One region of the Kitasatospora sp. NPDC088548 genome, then DNA from elsewhere that is predicted to be linked to it. Evidence: riboswitches for the same ligand, from Rfam matches in the RefSeq annotation. Region 1 holds a riboswitch; the other holds the start of a gene.
What was found. Region 1 has a riboswitch for glycine ahead of gcvT (glycine cleavage system aminomethyltransferase GcvT). Riboswitches for the same ligand answer to the same signal wherever they lie in the genome.

Region 1 (11,187 bases):
TTGGCCGGGCTCGCGGCGGCGGCTGCCCCCGGTTCGCTCCCGGCGGTCTTGATGGGTGCGGTCATGGTCAGTTGGTCCCCTCGCCGACGGTGGCCGGCCCACGGGTGCCGGTCGCCGGTTCGGCGCTACGGCTGGTGCGGACGTGCGGAGGTGCAGGGTTCGGGTGGTGCACGGCGGTACGAGGTACTCGGTGCTGCTGCCACGCGGGATGGGCATCGCGCGGTTCGAGCGGTTCGCGGCGCGCGTTCACCTTTGTGGGGCTCCAAGTACACGCGGTGCGTTGCGCAGAACTCTCTGCCATCTGAACTGGCTTGCGCCAGCCCTGACCACCGACAGATGCCCAACTGTGATCTGTGCGCATGCACCTCCGGATTCTCGGCATATCCCTCTTCACACAGCTGTTACAGGCATGTCAAGATGTGTGACGGCACCGGCCGGAAAATCGTCCGGAAAAACCAGGAAGCCGACCTGACGTCACGTCAAGTCGGCTTCTCGTACTGGTTTTCGACGGTGCGGGGCTCCGGCGCGCCCGGTCAGCGCCCCGGATAGCCGGGCCACGGCTGCTGCTGCGGCGGCTGCCCCGGCCAGCCAGGGCCGGGCGGCTGGGTGCCGTAACCGCCGTACGCCGGCCCCGTCTGCGAGGTGTACGGCGGTGGCGGCACCGGCGGGTAGGGCGCGGTCGCCGGCCGCCCGCGGCCGGCCGCCTCACGGTCGAAGAACGGCCGCGCGTTGGCCCGCATCCAGAGCGCCACCGGGTCGTACTCGTCCCCCATCGCCACCGTGGAGACGGCCAGGCCCTCCGGGGCCACCGCGATCGCCCGCTGCATCAGGGCCCGGACGGCCTCCACGGTCGGTGGCGAACTCTCGTAAAGATCAAGGCCGATGGCCAGGTACGGCTCACCGACGGCGGGCTGCACCCAGGCCCGGCACAGCGCCCTGACCGCCCGCACCTCGCCCGCCTGCCGCTCCAGCAGCGCGAAGAACTGCTGGGCCGGCACCTGCGGTTCGCTCAGCTTCAGCGGCCCGGCCGGCAGCCGGTCCAGCCCCGCCGCGATCCGCCGGAGGTCCGCCCAGGGCACCCCGACACCGCCGCCGGGGGCGTGCGGATTCAGCCAGAGGCCCCAGCGGGTGCGGTACAGCGAGGCGGCGATCTCCCGGCCGGAGATCACCTCGTGCGCCCGGGCCCAGCCGGACGCCGCCAGCTGCTCGGGCGAGGTGACGGCCGGCGCGTAGCCGTGGCCGCTGATCTCCATGTTCCCGTACTGGGCGTCCGGGCTGCCGGGGGTGCCGTGCCAGAGCAGCATCCAGACCTGGCCCGCGGCAAGGGCGTGCAGCAGCGCCTCGTACGCCTCGTAGCGCTCCGGCGCGACCTCGCGCAGGGCTCGCTCCAGCGCACCCGGATCCGCGCCGGGGCGCCCGGCGGGCGCCTGGCCCCAGGGCCCCGGTGCACCGCCCGCTACCGCTCCCGCACTCATGCGCCCACCTCGCTGCGCCTCTTCTTCTCTCACCCGCCGACCCGGCGGCTGCCTGCACGCACCCTATGGCGCGCCACCGACCGCCGCCACGCCGACGTGTCTGCCTCGTCCCCTCCTCCGGCCCGACGCCGGGCGGGGAGGGAACGCGTCACATCCGTGTGTAGAACGGCCGGACCTGGTTGAGCAACCACTCGACCACGGGATCCTCCACGAGATCGAGTAGTACGAGGTGGACGCCGCCGGGCAGCGGCGCGGTTCCCAGTGCCCGGCCCAGTGCTTCGTTCACGGTGGCCGGCTCGGCCGGGGCCGCCGGGTCGAGCTGGACCCCGATGAACATCACGGTCGGCTCGCCCTCGACGCTGGCCAGCGCCCGCCGGGCGGTCAGCACCCCGGGCAGGCCGGCGAGTTCGGCCCGGGCGGCGGCCAGGAAGGCCTCCGGGTCCTCGCCCGGCACCGGCTCGCGCAGCGCCACCCGGCCGCCGGTCGGGCTGTCCGGGGCCTCCCAGCGGTCCTCGCGCGGCCCGCGCCGCAGCTCGGCCACGCCCTCCGGCGGCACCGGGATGCCGACCGCCGCCTCCGGGTTCACCGCTATGCCGATGCCCAGCGGCAGCCCGCGGGCGAACTCCCAGACCGGCGCGACCGCGAAGGCCATCCCCGGCGCCTGCCGCAGGAACACCTCCTGCGAGGAGAAGACCGGCACATAGGGGTCGCCGGCCAGCTCGACGGTCGGCAGGTTCAGCGACTGGCCCTGCGGATCGGCCCCGGCCGGCAGCGGGATCCACACCTGGCTGCGGGCCAGTACCTCGATCACCCGGGCGGTCGCGCCCGGGTCGCCGAGCGCGGCGGTGAGCACCTGCTCCAGCTCGTTGGCCGGCCATCCGCCGCCCTGCGGCGCCGTCTCCGGGCCGCCCCACCCCTGCTGCTGCTCCGCCGGGTACCCCATGCGCCCCTGTACCGCCCTGTGTCCGTGTGCCGTGCTCGTGCGCCGCGCCGTGCCCGCCGGCGTGCCCGCCGGCGCGCCCGCCGACGCCGAGCAGCCTAGCGGGCCGCCCGGGGCCCCTCTCCCGCCCGGGGCGCAGACGTGCCATGATGTGCGCGTCTCCGCGCTTTCCCGACGGAGGCCCCTAACTCCATACAGGCCGCTCGAACCCGCGCGGGAGAGCCCGGAGTGCCCCGTCAGGCGGCACAGCCGGCGCCGAAGGAGCAAGTCCTCCCCGGAAACTCTCAGGCACCCCTACCGCACGGGTTAGGCACATCTGGAAAGCGGCGCACGGCTCTGCCACGCGCCCACCCACGGTGCAAGCCGCCATGTTGTCCTGTTAGCTGTAAAGAGCTGCGGGCCTGCGTGCGGTGAAGCTCTCAGGTACGACGACAGATGGGGAGACCCAGCCGCCGCATGCCCGCGCGCAGGGTCGGCCCCGAGCGGGACCGGTCCGGCGTGCGCACACCTGAGTGCCCAGACCGAGGAGTCCCAGGCCATGTCGTCCCTCCGCCTCACCGCGCTCGACGCGCTGCACCGCGCCCTCGGCGCGACCATGACCGACTTCGCCGGCTGGGACATGCCGCTGCGCTACGGCAGCGAGCGCGAGGAGCACCTCGCCGTCCGCACCAGGGCCGGCCTCTTCGACCTCTCCCACATGGGCGAGATCACCGTCACCGGTCCGCAGGCCGGCGAGATGCTGGACCACGCGCTGGTCGGCTTCGTCTCCGCGCTGGGCGTGCTGCGCGCCCGCTACACCATGATCTGCGCCGAGGACGGCGGCATCCTGGACGACCTGATCGTCTACCGCCTGCGCGAGGACGCCTTCCTGGTCGTCGCCAACGCCTCCAACGCCCAGCTGGTGCTGGACGAGCTGATCGCCCGCGCCAAGGGCTTCGACGCCGTCGTCACCGACGACCGCGACACCTACTCCCTGATCGCCGTCCAGGGCCCGGAGTCCACCGCGATCCTCGCCGACACCACCGACGCCGACCTGCCCGGCCTGAAGTACTACGCGATCCTCCCGGCCCGGGTGGCCGGCCGCGAGGTGCTGCTCGCCCGCACCGGCTACACCGGCGAGGACGGCTTCGAGATCTTCTGCGCCCCGGCCGACGCCGAGCCCGTCTGGACGGCGCTGACCGAGGCCGGCGCCGACCGCGGCCTGGTGCCCTGCGGCCTGTCCTGCCGCGACACGCTGCGCCTGGAGGCGGGCATGCCGCTGTACGGGCACGAGCTGTCCACCGACCTGACCCCGTTCGACGCCGGCCTGGGCCGGGTTGTCCGGTTCGACAAGACCACCAACGAGGGCGCGTTCATCGGCCGCAAGGCGCTGGAGAAGGCCGCCGCCGAGGCCGAGGCCCACCCGCCGCGGGTGCTGGTCGGCCTGGTCTCCGAGGGCAAGCGCGTCCCGCGCGCCGACTACACCGTGGTCTCCGCCGACGGCACGCCGATCGGCCGGATCACCTCCGGCGCCCCCTCCCCCACGCTGGGCAAGCCGATCGCGATCGCCTACGTGGACGCGGCGCACGCCGCGCCCGGCACCACCGTCGCGGTGGACGTCCGCGGCCGGCCCGAGCCGGTGCAGGTCGTGGCGCTGCCGTTCTACAAGCGCGCCCGCTGAGGGCCCGCTCCGTCCCGCGCCGGGCAGCTCCCCGGCGCGGGGCGGAGCCCGCCTCCGGCCCGTCCGCCGAGGCCCGCTTTCCCCCCGTAGATCCACGTCGATGCCGTCCGCCCGCCGGACCGCTTCGTCGTACCCGCTTCCCATCCTGGAGAATGACGCCATGAGCAACCCCCAGCACCTGCAGTACACCAAGGAGCACGAGTGGCTGACGGCCGCCGCTGACGGTGTCTCCACGGTCGGTATCACCGCCCACGCGGCCGACGCCCTGGGCGACATCGTCTATGTGCAGCTGCCCGAGGTCGGCGAGACCGTGACCGCGGGTGAGACCTGTGGCGAGCTCGAGTCCACCAAGTCGGTCAGCGACCTGTACTCGCCGGTCACCGGCGAGATCGTCGAGGTCAACCAGGCCGTCCTGGACGACAACGCCCTCGTCAACAGCGAGCCCTTCGAAGGCGGCTGGCTGTTCAAGGTCCGCGTCGAGGCCACCGACGAGCTGCTGAGCGCCGACGAGTACGACGCGCTCACCAACCCCGAGGCCTGATCGTCCGCCGGGGCGGCCGCAGCGCGGCGGCCGCCCCGCGGCCGGCCGTCCCCGCCCTCCCGTCGCCCGCCGCCTCCCTCCCAAGGGCGCGCCAAGCGCGGCACGTCCTTCTCTCCTCCCCGGGAAGACCACACCATGACGGTTCTCAACCAGTCCCTGCACGCTCTCGACCCGGAGATCGCCGCCGCGGTCGACGCCGAGCTGCACCGCCAGCAGACCACCCTGGAAATGATCGCCTCCGAGAACTTCGCCCCGGTGGCGGTCATGGAGGCCCAGGGCTCGGTGCTCACCAACAAGTACGCCGAGGGCTACCCCGGCCGCCGCTACTACGGCGGCTGTGAGCACGTGGACGTCGTCGAGCAGATCGCGATCGACCGGATCAAGGCCCTGTTCGGCGCCGAGCACGCCAACGTCCAGCCGCACTCCGGCGCGCAGGCCAACGCCGCCGCGATGTTCGCGCTGATCCAGCCGGGCGACACCATCCTGGGCCTGAGCCTGGCCCACGGCGGTCACCTGACCCACGGCATGAAGATCAACTTCTCCGGCAAGCTCTACAACGTGGCCGCGTACCACGTCGACGAGAAGACCGGCCAGGTCGACATGGCCGAGGTCGAGCGCCTCGCCAAGGAGCACCAGCCCAAGCTGATCATCGCCGGCTGGTCCGCCTACCCGCGCCAGCTGGACTTCGCCGCCTTCCGCCGGATCGCCGACGAGGTCGGCGCGCTGCTGATGGTCGACATGGCGCACTTCGCCGGTCTGGTCGCCGCCGGCCTGCACCCCAACCCGGTGCCGTACGCGGACGTGGTCACCACCACCACCCACAAGACCCTGGGCGGCCCGCGCGGCGGCGTCATCCTCTCCAAGGCCGAGTTCGCCAAGAAGATCAACTCCGCGGTCTTCCCCGGCCAGCAGGGCGGTCCGCTGGAGCACGTGATCGCCGGCAAGGCCGTCGCGTTCAAGGTCGCCGCCTCGGAGGAGTTCAAGGAGCGCCAGCAGCGCACCCTGGACGGCGCCCGGATCCTGGCCGAGCGCCTGCTCCAGGCCGATGTCGCCGAGGCCGGCGCGTCCGTCCTGTCCGGCGGCACCGACGTGCACCTGGTCCTGGTCGACCTGCGCAACAGCGCGCTCGACGGCCAGCAGGCCGAGGACCGCCTCCACGAGGTCGGCATCACGGTCAACCGCAACGCCGTCCCGAACGACCCCCGCCCGCCGATGGTCACCTCCGGCCTGCGGATCGGCACCCCGGCGCTCGCCACCCGCGGCTTCCAGGCCGAGGACTTCCGCGAGGTCGCCGACATCATCGCCGAGGCGCTGAAGCCGGCCTTCGACGAGGCCGTCGCCACCGCTCTGAAGGCCCGCGTCTCCGCGCTGGCCGCGAAGTACCCGCTCTACCCGAACCTGTAGTCCGGCGCGGGTGACCGGCCTCACCCCGTCGGGCCACCTGCGATCAAGGGGCACCGCGCACACTGGACAGTGCGCGCGGTGCCCCGTTCCGTGCCGGCACCTGCCCGCCTGTCCTTCCACGAGACCAGACAAGGACGTCCCCCGTGGCCATCAGCGTCTTCGACCTCTTCTCCATCGGCATCGGCCCTTCGAGTTCCCACACCGTCGGCCCCATGCGCGCCGCCCGGATGTTCGCCCGCCGACTGAAGTCCGAGGGCCTGCTGGCCGGCACCACCGCCGTCCGCGCCGAGCTGTACGGCTCGCTCGGCGCCACCGGGCACGGCCACGGCACCCCGAAGGCCGTCCTGCTGGGCCTGGAGAACAACTCCCCGCGCACCGTGGACGTCGACCAGGCCGACCTGGACGTCGAGCGGATAAGGGCCGAGAAGCGCCTCAACCTGCTCGGCAGCCAGCCGATCGACTTCGACCCGGACACCCAGCTCGTCCTGCACCGCCGCCGCTCGCTGCCGTACCACGCCAACGGCATGACCCTCTGGGCGTACGCGGCCGACGGCTCCACGCTGCTGGAGAAGACGTACTACTCGGTCGGCGGCGGCTTCGTGGTCGACGAGGACGCGCTCGGCGCGGACCGGGTCAAGCCCGACGACACCGCCCTGCGCTACCCCTTCCGCACCGGCGAGGAACTGCTCCGGCTCACCCGCGAGACCGGCCTGTCCATCTCCGGCCTGATGCTGGAGAACGAGAAGGCCTGGCGGACGGAGGAGGAGATCCGGGCCGGGCTGCTGGAGATCTGGCGCGTCATGCAGGAGTGCGTCCGGGCCGGCATGTCCCGCGAGGGCATCCTCCCCGGCGGCCTCAAGGTCCGCCGCCGCGCCGCCTCCGGCGCCCGCGCGCTGCGCGCCGAGGGCATCGGCCCGGCCAACGCCATGGAGTGGGTGACCCTCTACGCGATGGCCGTCAACGAGGAGAACGCCTCCGGCCGGCGCGTCGTCACCGCCCCCACCAACGGCGCGGCCGGCATCATCCCCGCCGTCCTGCACTACTACCTGAACTTCATCCCCGGCGCCGACGACGAGGGCATCGTCCGCTTCCTCCTCGCCGCCGGCGCGATCGGCATGCTCTTCAAGGAGAACGCCTCCATCTCCGGCGCCGAGGTCGGCTGCCAGGGCGAGGTCGGCTCCGCCTGCTCGATGGCCGCCGGCGGCCTCGCCGAGGTCCTCGGCGGCTCCCCCGAACAGGTCGAGAACGCCGCCGAGATCGGCATCGAGCACAACCTCGGCCTCACCTGCGACCCGGTCGGCGGCCTGGTCCAGATCCCCTGCATCGAGCGCAACGGCATGGCGTCCGTCAAGGCCGTCACCGCCGCCCGGATGGCCCTGCGCGGCGACGGCCGCCACCACGTCTCCCTCGACAAGGCGATCAAGACCATGAAGGAGACCGGCGCCGACATGAAGATCAAGTACAAGGAGACCAGCCGCGGCGGCCTCGCCGTCAACGTCATCGAGTGCTGACCCCCGCACTCCCCCGCCGAGCCGGCCGGACGGCCCCGTCCGGCCGGCTCAGCGGCGCGACACCCGGCCCCGGCCACGGACGCGCCGTTCACCTCCAGGCTCGGCCGGGCGCCGGGCCCGTCCCCCGTGTCCTTCGGCACGTGAGGGGACGGGCCCGGCGCGGGCTCAGCGGTCTGCGGGCCGGCCGGTCGGGGCCGTGCGGGCTTCGAGCAGTACGGCCCGGCGGAACGCCGCGCTGCGTCCCGCGCAGTCGGCGCAGATCGCGGCGCCGTCCTCGGTGCTGGGGTCGCGGTCCATCTCCACGGCGATATAGGAGTGGTCGCAGGTGTGGCAGCGGACGCGGGTCTCCCAGATGTCCTCGACCTCGTCGCGCGGGTCGCCCGGCCGGTCGAGGGCGACGGGTCGGCCGAGCCGGTGGGCCACGGTGTACAGGACGATGCTGAGCACCAGGACCAGGGGGGTGGACCACGTGGTCCCGAAGGTGCCGGTGCCTTCGTACACCGCGATGCCGAGCACCGAGACGATCAGCCAGACGATCGCGCCGGGGCCGAACGAGGCCACCCGGCCGGGGCGGAACTCCGGCAGCCCGTCGCGGTCGCCGTGGCGGCTGAGCCACATGTGGGTCAGGGCGATGCCCACCCAGGCGACGACGAACGCGCCCTGCCAGGCCAGCGCGGTGAGCAGGTAGCTGAGGACATCGGTGAGCATGAACAGGTAGGTCAGCACGCCGGCGAGCATCAGGGCGGCGACCCGGGGGACGCGGATCCGCAGCAGCCGCGTGAACAGGGCCTCCAGATTGGTGGAGGCGACGTAGTAGTTCGCCGTGTTGATCCTGGACTGGGTCACCCAGACGACGACCAGGCCCGAGATCCCCATCAGGTTGATGACGGTGTCGCCGATCGCTGTCTCCGACAAGGCGCCGGAGGTGCCGGCCGCCATCACCAGGAAGATCCCGATGAGACCGTTGGCGAGGTACACGAAGAGGTAGAAGACCGGGCCGAAGGTGACGACGCTGTGGTAGCGGCTGTCCTCGGGCTTGCCGAAGCGGGCGAAGTCCACCGTGTACATCATGAAGACGAACACGCCGAGGTAGACGAACAGGGCGTAGAGCCAGCCCGGCGCGCTGAGGTCCGGGGCACTGTCCGGGACGTGGGTCAGCCAGCCCTTGGAGGGGTACTTCACCGCGGCCAGGACGACGGCGACGAGCAGGCCGCCCCAGTACAGCGGCAGCAGGAAGCCGTTGAACTTGTCCATCCAGCGGCGCACTCCGCCGATGACCATCGGCAAGTTGGTGACGACGGCGACGGCGTACCAGATCCGGATATCCAGCACCCCGGTGTAGGCGTGCAGGGCGTGGGCGATGACGGAGCTCTCGAACACGGCGTAGTACAGCGCTGTGGCCGCGAGGATGAGCGGGGCCAGCACGGAGCCGGCGAGGCCGAAGAGCCGTTGCGAGAGCAGGGCGACGGTGAGCCCGGTGTGCGCGGCGTAGCGCGACAGGGCGCCGCCGACGACGCCGAACACGATGACGGCCAGGACGATGCCGATGAGGGTGTTGACGGTGCCGACCGTGACAGCCAGCGTCGCCGCGGTGACGAGGTAGAACATGCCGCTGATCACGGCGTACCAGGTCATCGTCAGGGAGAGCCGGCTGCTGCGCCAGCTCAGTGGGACGACGTGGGTGGAGTAGTCCTCGTTGGCGGCCTCCTTGACCACACGGGGGTCGTCGTGGAAGGAGACGTCCAGGGGCCTGGGTCTGCGGGTGGTCTGCTTGCCGTTGGTCCGGGTGCTGTCTGTGGTCACGGGGGTGTCCTTCTCCGGGCGGTGGTGAGCCGCGGGGTGCTGCCGGGGCGTCCGGAAGGAGGGCAGGCGGCCCGGTGGGGGCGCGAGTTGGGACGCGTACCGCCGTGGGGGAGGCGGTCCGGCGGGGCATGACTTGGCCGGAAGGACCGGGAGGCGTTCCGGCAGGACTGCCTCCGGGGCCCAACGTCTACGCGTTCCCCGACACGGAGTCAAGGTCCGGCGGAAAGATTTCCGCTGTCCTGACGGAATCGTCCGCGCGGGCGGTGCGAATCGACGGAATCCGTTGGCGCCTGGTTCAGCCGCGCCTTCCGTGCAGGCGGCGGCGAGCCACAACGAGCGTGGCCAGCACCAGAGTTGGCGCGATCGCCGCGGCCAGGACAGGGGCGAAGCGCAGCGTGACCGCACCCGCGAGTGCGCCCGCGACCAGGGCCAGGAGGACTGCGCAGCGCCGCAGGACGTCCTTGGTCGAGCCGTGGGACAGGGACTCGGCGACGGAGGTGAGCGTGCCGGTGACGAAGGTCGTGGTGATGCCGGCCCTGGCGATGCGGCGGGCGGTGGCGGTCTGGAGGCCCATGGCCGCTCCGGACAGCGCGACCAGGGCGATGTCGACCGCGCGGCCCGGCTCCGCGCCGGACTGCGCCCAGATGGCCAGAAAGCCCGTCTGCAGGGCGAGGTTGACGCCGAGCGCGGCGCTGATCCGCGGGTGCCAGAGCCAGTCGGACAGGCCGGACCGATCGGTTATCCGGTAGGCGGCGACGAGGCCCGCCGTGAAGGCGATCACGGCGATGCCCGCGCGGGCGAGGTGCATGTCCGCACCGTGCGCCCCGGCGATGCCGAACAGCACGAGATTGCCGGTCATGTTGGCCGTGAAGACGCCGCCGAGCCCCAGGTAGGCCACGGCGTCGGTGGCCCCGGCCGCCGCGGTGAGCAGGACCAGGAGCAGGTCCACCAGGCGCCGGTCGGACCCGGCGGGCGCCGCGGCGGGCTGGTCGGCGGCGGTGTTGGAGCGGATGGATCTCATCTGGGGCGGTCCTTACGGCAGGGTGCGCGGGCGAGATGTCCGGGCCCTCAAGGCCGGAAGCCTTGACAGGCAGCCGGGTGGTGTGGAGAGAATCCCCCGACTTGGTCGGACCATCTGACTATCTTGGCTCACCGGCAGAGCCGTCAACCTCCCCCAAGGAGCAGCGCATGTCACGGACCGATTACGAAGCGCGGGTGGCGGAGCTCGGGCTGGAACTGCCCGACTACAGCAGCCGCCCGTACTACGGCGCCGACTACGGCTCCATGAAGCCCCACCACATCACCGGCAACCTCCTCTTCCTCGGCGGCCACACCGCCGACGACGACCAGGGCAACGTGCGGTTCGCCGGACGTCTGGGCCAGGACCTGACCGTCGAGGAGGGCTACCAGGCGGCCCGCCTCACCGCGCTGAACTGCCTGGGCGGCATCCGGTACGCCCTCGGCTCGCTCGACCGGGTCGCTTCGGTGGTGCGGTCGCTGTGCTTCGTGGTGACCACGCCCGAGTTCGAGGACGTCCACAAGGTCTCCTCCGGGGCCACGGACCTGTTCCGCGACGTGTTCGGCCCCGAGGTCGGACTGGGTGGGCGTGCCACCATCGGCGTCATGAGCCTGGCGCGGCGGAGCTCCTTCGAGGCGTGGGTCACCGTCGAGATCCGCGACTGAGCCCACTCCCGCCGTCCGGCCGGTGTCCTCGGCCGGGGAGCATGGACGCCGTAGGTCATGTTCCGCCCCACCGTTATGGAGGTCGTCAGTTGTCCGTCAACTGGTCGCTCATCACTCCCGAAGCACGTTCCGGCCCGCAGCGGCTGGCCGGACGCATCCACCGGCTGATC
Region 2 (11,187 bases), on a different contig from region 1:
CAGAACCGGTCGATCTCGTGCAGGTCCTCGGACTCGGTCGGCTCGATCATCAGGGTGCCGGCCACCGGGAACGACATCGTCGGCGCGTGGAACCCGTAGTCGATCAGGCGCTTGGCGATGTCGTCCACCGAGACGCCGGTCTCCTTGGTGAGCGGGCGCAGGTCGATGATGCACTCGTGCGCGACCAGGCCGCCGGGGCCGGTGTAGAGCACCGGGAAGTGCGGGGCCAGCCGCTTGGCGATGTAGTTGGCGTTCAGCACCGCGACCTGGGTGGCGTGCTTGAGCCCCTCGCCGCCCATCAGCCGGACGTACGCCCAGGAGATCGGCAGGATGGCGGCCGAGCCCCAGGGCGCGGCCGAGATCGGGCCGACGCCGGTGGCCGGGCCGGCCTCCGCCTGGAGCGGGTGGTTGGGCAGGTACGGCGCGAGGTGCCCGCGCACCGCGACCGGGCCGACGCCGGGGCCGCCGCCGCCGTGCGGGATGCAGAAGGTCTTGTGCAGGTTCAGGTGCGAGACGTCCGCGCCGAACTTGCCCGGCTTGGCGAGGCCGACCAGGGCGTTCAGGTTGGCACCGTCCACGTACACCTGGCCCCCGGCCTCGTGCACGGCCGCGCAGATGTCGGTGATCTGGGTCTCGTACACGCCGTGGGTGGACGGGTAGGTGACCATCAGCACGGCGAGGCTGTCGCGGTGCTTCTCGATCTTGACCTTGAGGTCCTCGACGTCCACGTCGCCGTCGACCAGGGTCTTGACCACGACCACGCGCATGCCGGCCATCACGGCGGAGGCCGCGTTGGTGCCGTGCGCGGAGGACGGGATCAGGCAGACGTCACGCTGGGTGTCGCCGTTGGCGTGGTGGTAGGCGCGGACGGCCAGCAGGCCGGCCAGCTCGCCCTGGGAGCCGGCGTTCGGCTGGATGGAGACGGCGTCGTAGCCGGTCACCTCGACCAGCTGCTGCTCCAGCTGACGGATCAGGGTGAGGAAGCCCTGCGCCTGGTCGATCGGCGCGAAGGGGTGCAGCTGGCCGAACTCGGGCCAGGTCACCGGCTCCATCTCGGTGGTCGCGTTGAGCTTCATGGTGCAGGAGCCCAGCGGGATCATGCCGCGGTCCAGCGCGTAGTCCCGGTCCGACAGGCGGCGCAGGTACCGCAGCAGCGCGGTCTCCGAGCGGTGGCTGTGGAAGACCGGGTGGGTCAGGTACTCGTCCTCGCGCAGCAGCGCGGCGGGCAGCGCGTCGGCGCCCTCCGCGACCTCGACGCCCTCGACGCCGAACGCGGCCCAGACGCCCGCCAGGTGCTCGCGGGTGGTGGTCTCGTCGGTGGAGACCGAGATCCGGTCCTCGCCGTCCTGGTAGACGTTGATGCCGTGCTCGCGGGCGGCCTCGGCGATCGCGGCGGCGCGGCCGGGGACGACGGCGGTGACGGTGTCGAAGAACTCGCCGTGCAGCAGTTCCACGCCGCCGGCCCGCAGGCCCTCGGCGAGGGCGGCGGCGTAGCGGTGGGTGCGCCGGGCGATGTCCGCCAGGCCGTCCGGGCCGTGGTAGACGGCGTACATCGAGGCCATCACGGCGAGCAGCACCTGGGCGGTGCAGATGTTGCTGGTCGCCTTCTCGCGGCGGATGTGCTGCTCACGGGTCTGCAGCGCCAGGCGGTAGGCGCGGTTGCCGTCGGCGTCGACGGAGACGCCGACCAGGCGGCCGGGCAGCGAACGGGCGTACTCGGCGCGCACCGAGAGGTAGCCGGCGTGCGGGCCGCCGAAGCCCATCGGCACCCCGAAGCGCTGCGAGGTGCCGCAGGCGATGTCGGCGCCGAGCGAGCCCGGGGACTTCAGCAGGGTGAGCGCCAGCAGGTCGGCGGCGACGGCGACGATCGCGCCGAGGCCGTGGGCCTGCTCGATGACGGGGGTGAGGTCGCGGACCACACCGGTGGCACCCGGGTACTGGAGCAGCACGCCGAAGACACCGCGCTCGACGATCTCGGCCGGGATGCCCGCGGAGAGGTCGGCGACGACGACCTCGACCCCGGTCGGCACGGCGCGGGTGTTGACCACCGCGAGGGTCTGCGGCAGGGTCTCGGCGTCGACCAGGAAGACACCGCCCTTGACCTTGGTGACGCGGCGGGCCAGCGCCATCGCCTCGGCGGCCGCGGTGCCCTCGTCGAGCAGCGAGGAGCCGGAGGTGGGCAGGCCGGTCAGGTCGGAGACCAGGGTCTGGAAGTTGATCAGCGCCTCCAGGCGGCCCTGCGAGATCTCCGGCTGGTACGGCGTGTAGGCGGTGTACCAGGCCGGGTTCTCCAGGACGTTGCGGAGGATCACCGGCGGGGTGAAGGTCCCGTAGTAGCCCAGGCCGATCATCGGCTGGAGCACCCGGTTGCGGCCGGCCAGCTCGCGCAGCTCCGCGAGCACCTGGGCCTCGCTGCGACCCGCGGGCAGGTCCAGACCGGTGATGGAGCGGATCGCCTCGGGCACGGCGGTGGCGGCGAGCTCGTCCAGCGAGCCGTAGCCGACCTGGGCCAGCATCTTCTCCTGCGCGGCGGCGTCGGGGCCGATGTGGCGGGTCTCGAAGGGGCTGGCCTGCTCAAGCTCGGTGAGGGTCGCGGCGCTGGTGGAGCGTCCGGCGTTCGGCTGGGCGTTCATGGTGGTCGAGGCCTCCTGGTCACGGACCGGCGGGGGTCCGCACGCCGGACGGCTCCGATCGCTGCGGACAGCGGCTCGGCCCGGGCGGACGAACCCGACAGGCCTCCCCCTCTGTCATCGGGACCTGAGAGCTTCACCCGCACGGTGCGCTGTGGGCGCACCGTCGGCTTGCACCGTCGGTGAGGGTGGTGGCCGCCGGCTCCCTCGCCGGCGGTCCTGCCCTGCTTTCCAGAGTGACCTATCCCACACGGTACGGATGCCTGAGAGATTCCGGGGAGGAGTTGCTCCTTCGGCGCCTCGACCAGCGGTTTTCGCGGTCGGGGACTCTCCCGAGCGGGCTCGGCGGTCGCGCCCAGGGTACCAGCGGGAAGCCCTCCGATCACGGGTACGTCAGGTCACTCGGCCACTTCACCCGTGACCCGTACAGCGGAGCACCCGGCCCGGACGGCTGCACCCGGCTCGCGTATGTCTGGTTCATGGCTTTTGGTGTGAAGTGGCGGAGGGAACGGGTGCTCAAACCGCCGGCCTACGGCGTTCCGCAGGAACAGCTGCACGGGAGGAAAGAGTGCAAACCGATATCGATCCCCGGGACCTCATCGGCCACAAGGCGGTGGACCGCAACGGAGACAAGATCGGCACGGTCGACGAGGTGTACCTCGACGACGCCACCGGCCAGCCGGAGTGGGCCGCCGTCCGGACCGGCATCTTCGGCCGGGACGCCTTCGTCCCGCTGACCACCAGCGAGTTCTCCGGCGACGAGCTGCGGGTGCCGTACGACAAGTCCCTGGTGAAGGAGTCACCGGACTTCGGCGTGGGCCAGCACCTCTCACCGGCCCAGGAACTCCAGCTCTACCGCTACTACGGACTCGACACCCCGGCGGACGACCGCTCCGGGCCCGACACCGACCAGCCGGCCGACCTGGACTTCGGCGCCGTCCCCCCGGCGGAGAAGGCCGCCGACGCGGCGGGGGCGGGCGCGGCCGCAGGCGTCGCGTCCACCGCCGCGGCTCCGGCCAAGCACCTCTCCTTCCACTCCGCAGACGCCGCGCCCCCCGCCGGGCCGCTCGCCTTCCACTCCGCCGACACCGCGCCCGCCAAGCACGCCACCACCCCGGCGGTCGACCTCGGCAAGCCGTCCGGACCCGCCCGGGAGACCGCCTCGGGAGCCGGCACCGCCACCGCGCCCGCCGCCGCGCCCCGGCCGCAGACCACGGAGCCCGACACTCCGGCCGTCGACGGCGCCCCAGTCGTCGACGGCGCCCCGGTCGACGCCGCACGGCCGGCCCCGCCCGCGCTCGGCAGCCCGGTGGAGCTCACCTGCCGCGAGGAACGGCTGGAGGTCACCACCGAGTGGCACGTCCTGGGCACCGCGAAGCTGCGCAAGTACGTCATCACCGAGGCGGTGGAGCACCGCGTCCCCGTGGTCCGCGAGCGGGTCCGGGTGGAGCGGACGCCCGTCAGCGAGGCCGAGCGCGCGCTCATCACCAACAAGGAGATCGCCGAGTCCGTCGAGGAGGTCACGCTGCGCGAGGAGCGCCCGGTGGTCCGCAAGTACCTGGCGCCCGTCGAGCGGGTCCGCCTGGTGGTCGAGCGGTACACCACCGAGGAGGTGATCCGCGACGAGCTGCGGCGCGAGCACATCGAGGTGCACGACGCCACCGCGCCCGCCCCGCCCCCCGCGACGGCGTCCGTCCACACGCCCGTACCCCCGGCGGCCCACACTCCGCACCCGGCCACAGCCGCCCGTGCGGTGGACGAACCGGCCCGCGAGGCTCCGGTCCGGCCGCTCATCTGAACCGGACATCAGCAGGACCCCGGGCCGCCGCGGCCCGGGGTCCTCGACTTTGCCAAAGCTTCACCAATCGATATTTGACACACTGAAGTATCCCCCTGCATGGTTACTTCAGTTCATTCACCATGTACAGGAGGAAGCAACCGTGAGTGAGGCACCACAGCCCACCACCACGAAGCCAAGCAGCGCCCGGGTCCTGCCGGCCCTCATCCTGGCGATGCTGTCGTTCAGCGTGGTGCAGACCGCGGTCGTTCCGATCCTGCCCTCGCTGGCCAAGGAGCTCGGCGTCTCGGGCTCCAGCATCACCTGGCTGATGACCGCCAACCTGCTCTCCGCCGCCGTGCTGACCCCCCTGCTGGGGCGCTTCGGCGACCTGCGCGGCCGCAAGCCGATGCTGCTGATCTCGCTGGCCGGCCTGGTGGCGGGGTCCGCACTCGCGGTCACCACCCACTCCTTCACCTGGCTGGTCGTCGCCCGCGTCCTCCAGGGCGCCGGCGGTGGCGTGCTGCCGCTGGCCATCAGCATCGTCCGTGACGAACTGCCCAAGCAGAAGGTCACCGGCGGCGTCGCGGCGATCAGCGCGTCGATGGGCGTCGGCAGCGGCCTCGGCCTGGTCGCCACCGGCCTGCTGCTGGAGCACTGGAGCTACAAGTCGATCTTCTGGATGGGCCTGGTCTTCGGTCTGCTCGCGGTCGCCCTGGTCGCCTTCCGGGTGCCCGCCGACCCGGTCACCGACAAGGACGGCGGCGCCGACCCGCTCGGTGCGATCACCCTGGCCGGCTGGCTCTCCGCCCTGCTGGTCGCGGTCAGCCAGGGCAACCACTGGGGCTGGACCTCCACCAAGACGCTCGGCCTGTTCGCCGTCGCCGCCGTGGTCGCCCTGATCTGGGGCGTCATCGAGGTCAAGGTCAAGCACCCGCTGGTCGACATGACGATGATGTCCCGCCCGGCCGTCGCCTTCACCAACCTGGCCGGCCTGCTGATCGGCTTCGGCATGTACGGCTCGTTCATGGTGATCAGCAACTTCGCCCAGACCCCTGAGAAGCTCGCCCACTACGGCTTCACCGCCACCGTGCTGCACGCCGGCATCATGCTGCTGCCCTCCGCGCTCGGCTCGATGGTCGCCGCCCCGCTCGGCGCCCTGCTGATCGCCCGCCGCGGCCCCCGCCTCCCGCTGGTCCTCGGTGGCGTCCTCGGCGCCGTCGCGATGGCCTACCTGGCCCTGCGGCACAGCCACGAGGCCGACATCTACACCGCCTCGGCGATCTTCGGTCTGGGCATCGGCCTCGCCTTCTCGGCGATGCCCGCCTACATCAACGGCGCCGTCCCGGTCGAGCAGAGCGGCATCGCCAACGGCATGAACGCCGTGCTGCGCACCGTCGGTGGCGCGATCGGCACCGCCGTGATGGCCGCCATCCTGACCGGCGACACCATGAAGCTGCCGATCCCGGTCTCGCTCCCCACCCTGGACGCCTACAAGCACGCGTTCTGGACCGCCGCCGCGGTCTGCGTGGTCGCCGGCGCCGTCCCCTTCCTGATCCGCAGCGTCAAGCCCGCCACCATCGTGGCCCAGGGCTCCGCGGCGAACCACGCCTCCAGCCCCGAGCTGGTGAAGACCGACGCCTGACGAGGCGTCCACCCCCGCGCTCAGGGACAGGGCGCGGGGGACCGGACCCCGAACGGTCGACGAGGGCATCGCGGCCGTCCGAGGCCCGGCACGGCACGCGGCCCCACCCGGATCCCCCGCCGGGTGGGGCCGCTTCGTATGTTCAGCCGTCCCCTGCCGAGCCTTCGGCCCGACCCGCCTCCCCGTCGTCGGGAGCCCCCTCGTCCCCGCGCAGCGGCAGCGGCCGGGCCGGCTCCAACGCCGGATCGTCCACCGCGAAGGTCCGCACCCGGCCCCGCCCGCTCCACGGCGTCTCGAACCGGACGGTCACCCGGCCGACGCCACTGCCCTGGACCCAGCCCGGCCCGAACCCGGCATGGCGGACGTCCTGCCCGGGCATCCAGTGCCGCACCCCGGCCGCCACCGGCTCGGGCTCCGCACCGGTCGTCTCGTCCTCGTCCGCCTCCCGCTCCGCAGACTCCTCCCGGACGGCCTGCGCGAACAGGTCCTCCTGGGTGTAGTCGGCCAGCTGCGAGACCCCGACACCGAGCAGCCGCACCCCGCCGGTGATGTCCACCTGGCCGGCCAGTCGGCGGGCCGTCTCGGTGATCACCGTCTCGTCGTCCGTCGGGCCGCGCAGCGTCTCCGAGCGGGTCAGCGTGGAGAAGTCGAACCGGCGGACCTTCAGCACCACCGTCCGGCCCGAACGCCCGGCCGCCCGCAACCGGCGCACGCACCGCGCCGCCAGCACCTCCACCTCGCGCAGCACCCGCTCCCGGTCAGCCAGGTCCACCTCGAAGGTGTCCTCCACCGAGACGGACTTGGCGTCCTGGTCGGCCACCACCGGCCGGTCGTCCAGCCCTGTCGACATCTGGAACACACCGGCGCCGTGGGCCCTGCCGAGCAACTGCACCAGCTCGGCCTCCCCCGCCTCCGCGAGATCGGCCACGGTGTTCAGACCGGCCCGGCGCAGCACCTGCTCGGTGGCCGGCCCGACACCGGGCAGGGCCCGCACCGGCATCGGCCCGAGCACCGCGCGCTCCTGGCCGGGCTCGATCAGCACCAGCCCGTCCGGCTTGGCCTGCTCGGAGGCGATCTTCGCCATCAGTTTGGACCCGGCCGCCCCGACCGAGGCGGTCAGCCCGGTGCGCCGGTGGATGTCCGCGCGCAGGTCCTCCGCCAGCGCGAGCACCAGCCGCTCCCCCGTCGCGTGGTCCGCCGCCGCCAGCGCCGGTCCGTACGGGCCGGCCTCCAGGTCGACGAACGCCTCGTCCAGGCTGAGCGGCTGCACCAGCGGCGACAGCTCGCGCAGCAGGCCCATCACTATCTCGCTCACCTGCCGGTAGGCCTCGAACCGCCCGGACAGGAACGCCGCGTTGGGGCAGAGCCGGCGCGCCTGGGCCATCGGCATCGCCGAATGCACCCCGAACTTCCGCGCCTCGTACGAAGCGGTGGAGACGACGCCACGCCCGCCCAGCCCACCGACGATCACCGGCTTTCCACGCAGGCTCGGCTTGGCCGCCTGCTCCACCGCCGCGAAGAAGGCGTCCATGTCGAGGTGGATGATGCTCGGCAGTGACCGCACTCGCCGATCATGCCGCACGGGTCCGACAGTCCGTACGAACCCGGCCGCCGCCCGTCACCCGTCGGCCGTCACCAACCGCCGGGGAGCCTGCCAACCTGGACCGATGCCACGCTGGATCGACGCCGCCCGGGGTCAGCGCTGCCCCGCGACCGACCCCGCGTCGGCCAGTGCCTGCGGAATGCCCTCTTCCGCAGGGCCGAGGAACACCGGATCCGGCCGCAGCCAGGCGTTCAGCGCCGCTTTTCCCGCTCCCGGGATCTCCCGCAGCCCGCCGTACAGCCAGGTGGCGTCGTGCAGCTCCGGTACCCCGACCGCGTAGGAGTCGATGCCCGCCGCCTCGCAGAGCGCCAGCGCCCGCCGGACGTGGAAGTCCTGGCTGACCAGCACCGCCCGGTCAACCCCGAAGATCCGGTGCGCCCGGGTGCAGGAGTCCCAGGTCTCGAAGCCCGCGTAGTCGCCCACCACCCGCACCTGGGGCACCCCGTGCTCGACCAGGTACTGCCGCATCGCGTCGGTCTCGTCGTAGCTGTCCCGCCCGTTGTCACCGGTGACCAGGATCGCCTGGACCTTCTGCAGCCGGTACAGGTCGACCGCCGCGTCCAGTCGGTGGGCCAGATACGGCGACGGCTTGCCGTCGAAGAGCCCCGCGCCGAAGACCACCGCCACCGGTGCCGTGGGCGCGCTCTCCACCGTGCCCACCCGGTCCCCCGCCGACATCCACAGCCAGGCGCTCGGCGCCAGGGCCAACGAACAGCAGCTGGTGGCGAGTTGGAAGATCCTGCGCTGGGTGCGCCGCCGCCGCAGCCGGACGCCGAGCCGCAACGCCCGCCGCCTCAGCAGACCAGGTATGCCGGAGCCGGACCGCACATGCCCTCCCGTGATCGGTTCACCAGGCACGACGAGGCCGCGGGCCCGGACGGTTCCCCGTCCGGGCCCGCGGCCTCGTCAGCTCCCGCGTCAGCCCGCGCGGTTGCGGCGCTGCGCCAGCTCGTCCGCCGGGTCCTGTCCGATCACGGTCTCACCGGTGTCCGTACGCTCGGCGTGCAGCCGCCCGAGGGACCGCTCCAGCTCCTGCCAGACCGCACCGACCGCGATGCCGAAGACACCCTGACCGCCCTTGAGCAGATCGACCACCTGCTGCGGCGTGGTGCACTCGTACACCGTCGCGCCGTCGCACATCAGCGTCAGCCCGGCCAGCCCGGTGACCTCCGGGGACTGCAGATGGGCGACCGCCACCCGGATGTTCTGCAGCGAGACACCCGCGTCCAGCAGCCTCTTCACGATCTTCAGCAGCAGGATGTCGCGGAAGCTGTACAGCCGCTGGCTGCTCGCCGGATACACCGACCGGACGCTCGGCTCCAGCAGCCCCGTCCGGGCCCAGTAGTCCAGCTGGCGGTAGGTGATCCCGGCCGCGGCACAGGCCGTCGGGCCCCGGTAGCCGATCAGCTCGGAGGTCGGCGCGAGGCGCTCGATGGCCGGCTGGCCCGGCTGTACGGCGGGGAACCGGCCCACCCGGGGCAGCTCCGGCCGGTGCAGGTCAGCCACGCTGCGAGCGGTGCGCGACATGTGCACGGCGCACAGGCCTCCCACGGCCGCTTCATCGCCGGTGCTGATCATGCCTACCTCCGTCCACTCGTCCTGCGGGCAACCCAGGCTGCGGGCGAGAGACACCCTGACAACCACTCCTGACGGTAGGCAGTCCCCTATGGCCCGTCAACGATCGCCACGCCGAGCGGGATAAACCGCGTCACTCGGGAGAGTGGTTTTTCGTGCCCCTAGTGTGGGTAAGTAGTCGCCTTTTGGCAAAATGACCGAACGCCCGCCCCGCCAGGTCTCCGCATTACTGCGGACCGCTGCCGCCGAAGTCCTCGGGCGACACCTGATCGAGGAACTCGCGGAACTTCTCGACCTCGTCCTCCTGCTCGTCCGGGATCGCGATGCCCGCCTCCGCGAGCACCTCCTCGCTCCCGTAGATCGGCGTGCCGGTCCGCAGCGCCAGCGCTATCGCGTCGGACGGCCGGGCGCTCACCTCCACCCCGCCGGCGAAGACCAGTTCGGCGTAGAACACGCCCTCCCGCAGATCGGTGATCCGCACCTCGGTGAGCTGCTGGCCGAGCGCCTCCAGGACGTCCTTGAAGAGGTCGTGCGTCAGCGGGCGCACAGGCGTCATGCCCTGCTGGGCGAAGGCGATCGCGGTCGCCTCGCCGGGGCCGATCCAGATCGGCAGGTACCGATCGCCCCCGACCTCCCGCAGCAGCACGATCGGCTGGTTGGAAGGCATCTCCACCCGGACACCCACGACGTCGAGCTCATTCACACAGGCAACCCTATGGCCCTCGACCCGGATATGAAAGCGCAGAGTCGACGGCGCTGGTCAGCGCGGTGGGGCAGGCTACGAGCGGATTCGCAGGCCGGCCTGGACCATGGCCGCGTGGAGCCGCACGGAGAGCGTGGCCAGCTCCCTGGCGGTGGCCTCGGCGTGGGCCCTGGTCTGTGGGTTCCGGTGCCGCCGCAGCGGCGCCACGACCTGCTCGACCAGCGCGATCTCGCGGTCCGCGGCGGCCTTCATGGCCCGCAGGTGGCGCGGTTCCAGGCCGTACCGGCCCAGCTCCGCGACCAGCCGGGCCACCTGCAGCGCCTCGCCGTCGTAGCCGCCGTCCGGACCGGGTGCGACCAGCCCGTACGACTCCCACTCGGCCAGTTCGCCCTCGCCCGCCTCGGCGGCGGCCAGCAGCTCGGCCCGGCCGAGCCGGACCCCGGTCGAGGCCTCGGCGGCCGCCACCAGCTCGCGGTCCGCCTCCTCCATCGGCCCGGGCCTGGCGTCGGCAGGGGGCAGCGCGGGCGGGTTCTCGCCGCGCTCGATCGCGTCCAGGTGCTCGCGGATCACCCGTAGCGGCAGATAGTGGTCGCGCTGCATCCGCAGCACGTACGCCAGCCGCTCGACGTCGGCCGGACTGAACTTGCGATACCCCGAGGGTGTGCGCTGCGGCTCGACCAGGCCCTCCGCCTCCAGGAACCTGATCTTGGAAATGGTGACCTCGGGGAAGTCGTCCCGCAGGAAGGCCAGCACCGCTCCGATGCTCAGCAGCTCGTCGCCGGCGCGCCGTCGGCCACCCCCGGCCACCCGGTCCGAGTGGATCGGGCGCCTGGGGGCCGCGACCACCCCGCGCACGGTCTGGTCCGCTTGCGAACCGGACGACGCGGGGTTGGCCGCCCCGAGAGATGAAGGGGTGTTCGCACTCACTCGGGCTCCTGCCAACGTTGGGGTCAGTACCCCCGGTTATGGCCGGCGAAGAACACCAGCCGGTACTTCCCGATCTGCACCTCGTCGCCGTTGTTCAGCGACACCTCGTCGATCCGCTCCCGGTTGACGTAGGTGCCGTTGAGGCTGCCCACGTCGGCGACGCTGAAGCCGGCCGGGGTGCGGCGGAACTCCACGTGCCGCCGCGAGACCGTGACGTCGTCGAGGAAGATGTCACCCTGCGGGTGACGTCCGGCCGTGGTGATGTCCGAGTCCAGCAGGAACCGGCTGCCCGAGTTCGGGCCGCGCTGGACGATCAGCAGGGCCGAG

Region 2: linked by a shared signal. The riboswitch ahead of gcvP (aminomethyl-transferring glycine dehydrogenase) and the one ahead of gcvT (glycine cleavage system aminomethyltransferase GcvT) in region 1 are both predicted to bind glycine.

Annotation. Positions count from the first base shown of each region.
Region 1 is NZ_JBIVMI010000014.1:152,468-163,654, reverse strand. It holds gene ACIP82_RS19815 (ABC transporter permease) at 1-65, opposite strand, end outside; gene ACIP82_RS19810 (enhanced serine sensitivity protein SseB C-terminal domain-containing protein) at 534-1,475, opposite strand; gene ACIP82_RS19805 (enhanced serine sensitivity protein SseB) at 1,624-2,418, opposite strand; glycine riboswitch at 2,620-2,725, shown strand; gene gcvT (glycine cleavage system aminomethyltransferase GcvT) at 2,954-4,075, shown strand; gene gcvH (glycine cleavage system protein GcvH) at 4,236-4,616, shown strand; gene glyA (serine hydroxymethyltransferase) at 4,752-6,020, shown strand; gene ACIP82_RS19785 (L-serine ammonia-lyase) at 6,164-7,531, shown strand; gene ACIP82_RS19780 (cytosine permease) at 7,697-9,334, opposite strand; gene ACIP82_RS19775 (YoaK family protein) at 9,630-10,355, opposite strand; gene ACIP82_RS19770 (RidA family protein) at 10,523-11,017, shown strand; gene ACIP82_RS19765 (FCD domain-containing protein) at 11,107-11,187, shown strand, end outside.
Region 2 is NZ_JBIVMI010000003.1:6,921-18,107, reverse strand. It holds gene gcvP (aminomethyl-transferring glycine dehydrogenase) at 1-2,633, opposite strand, end outside; glycine riboswitch at 2,872-2,975, opposite strand; gene ACIP82_RS05535 (PRC and DUF2382 domain-containing protein) at 3,199-4,428, shown strand; gene ACIP82_RS05530 (MFS transporter) at 4,571-6,052, shown strand; gene ACIP82_RS05525 (DNA polymerase IV) at 6,195-7,616, opposite strand; gene ACIP82_RS05520 (vancomycin high temperature exclusion protein) at 7,749-8,483, opposite strand; gene ACIP82_RS05515 (MerR family transcriptional regulator) at 8,574-9,233, opposite strand; gene ACIP82_RS05510 (bifunctional nuclease family protein) at 9,457-9,933, opposite strand; gene ACIP82_RS05505 (MerR family transcriptional regulator) at 10,009-10,701, opposite strand; gene ACIP82_RS05500 (FHA domain-containing protein) at 10,884-11,187, opposite strand, start outside.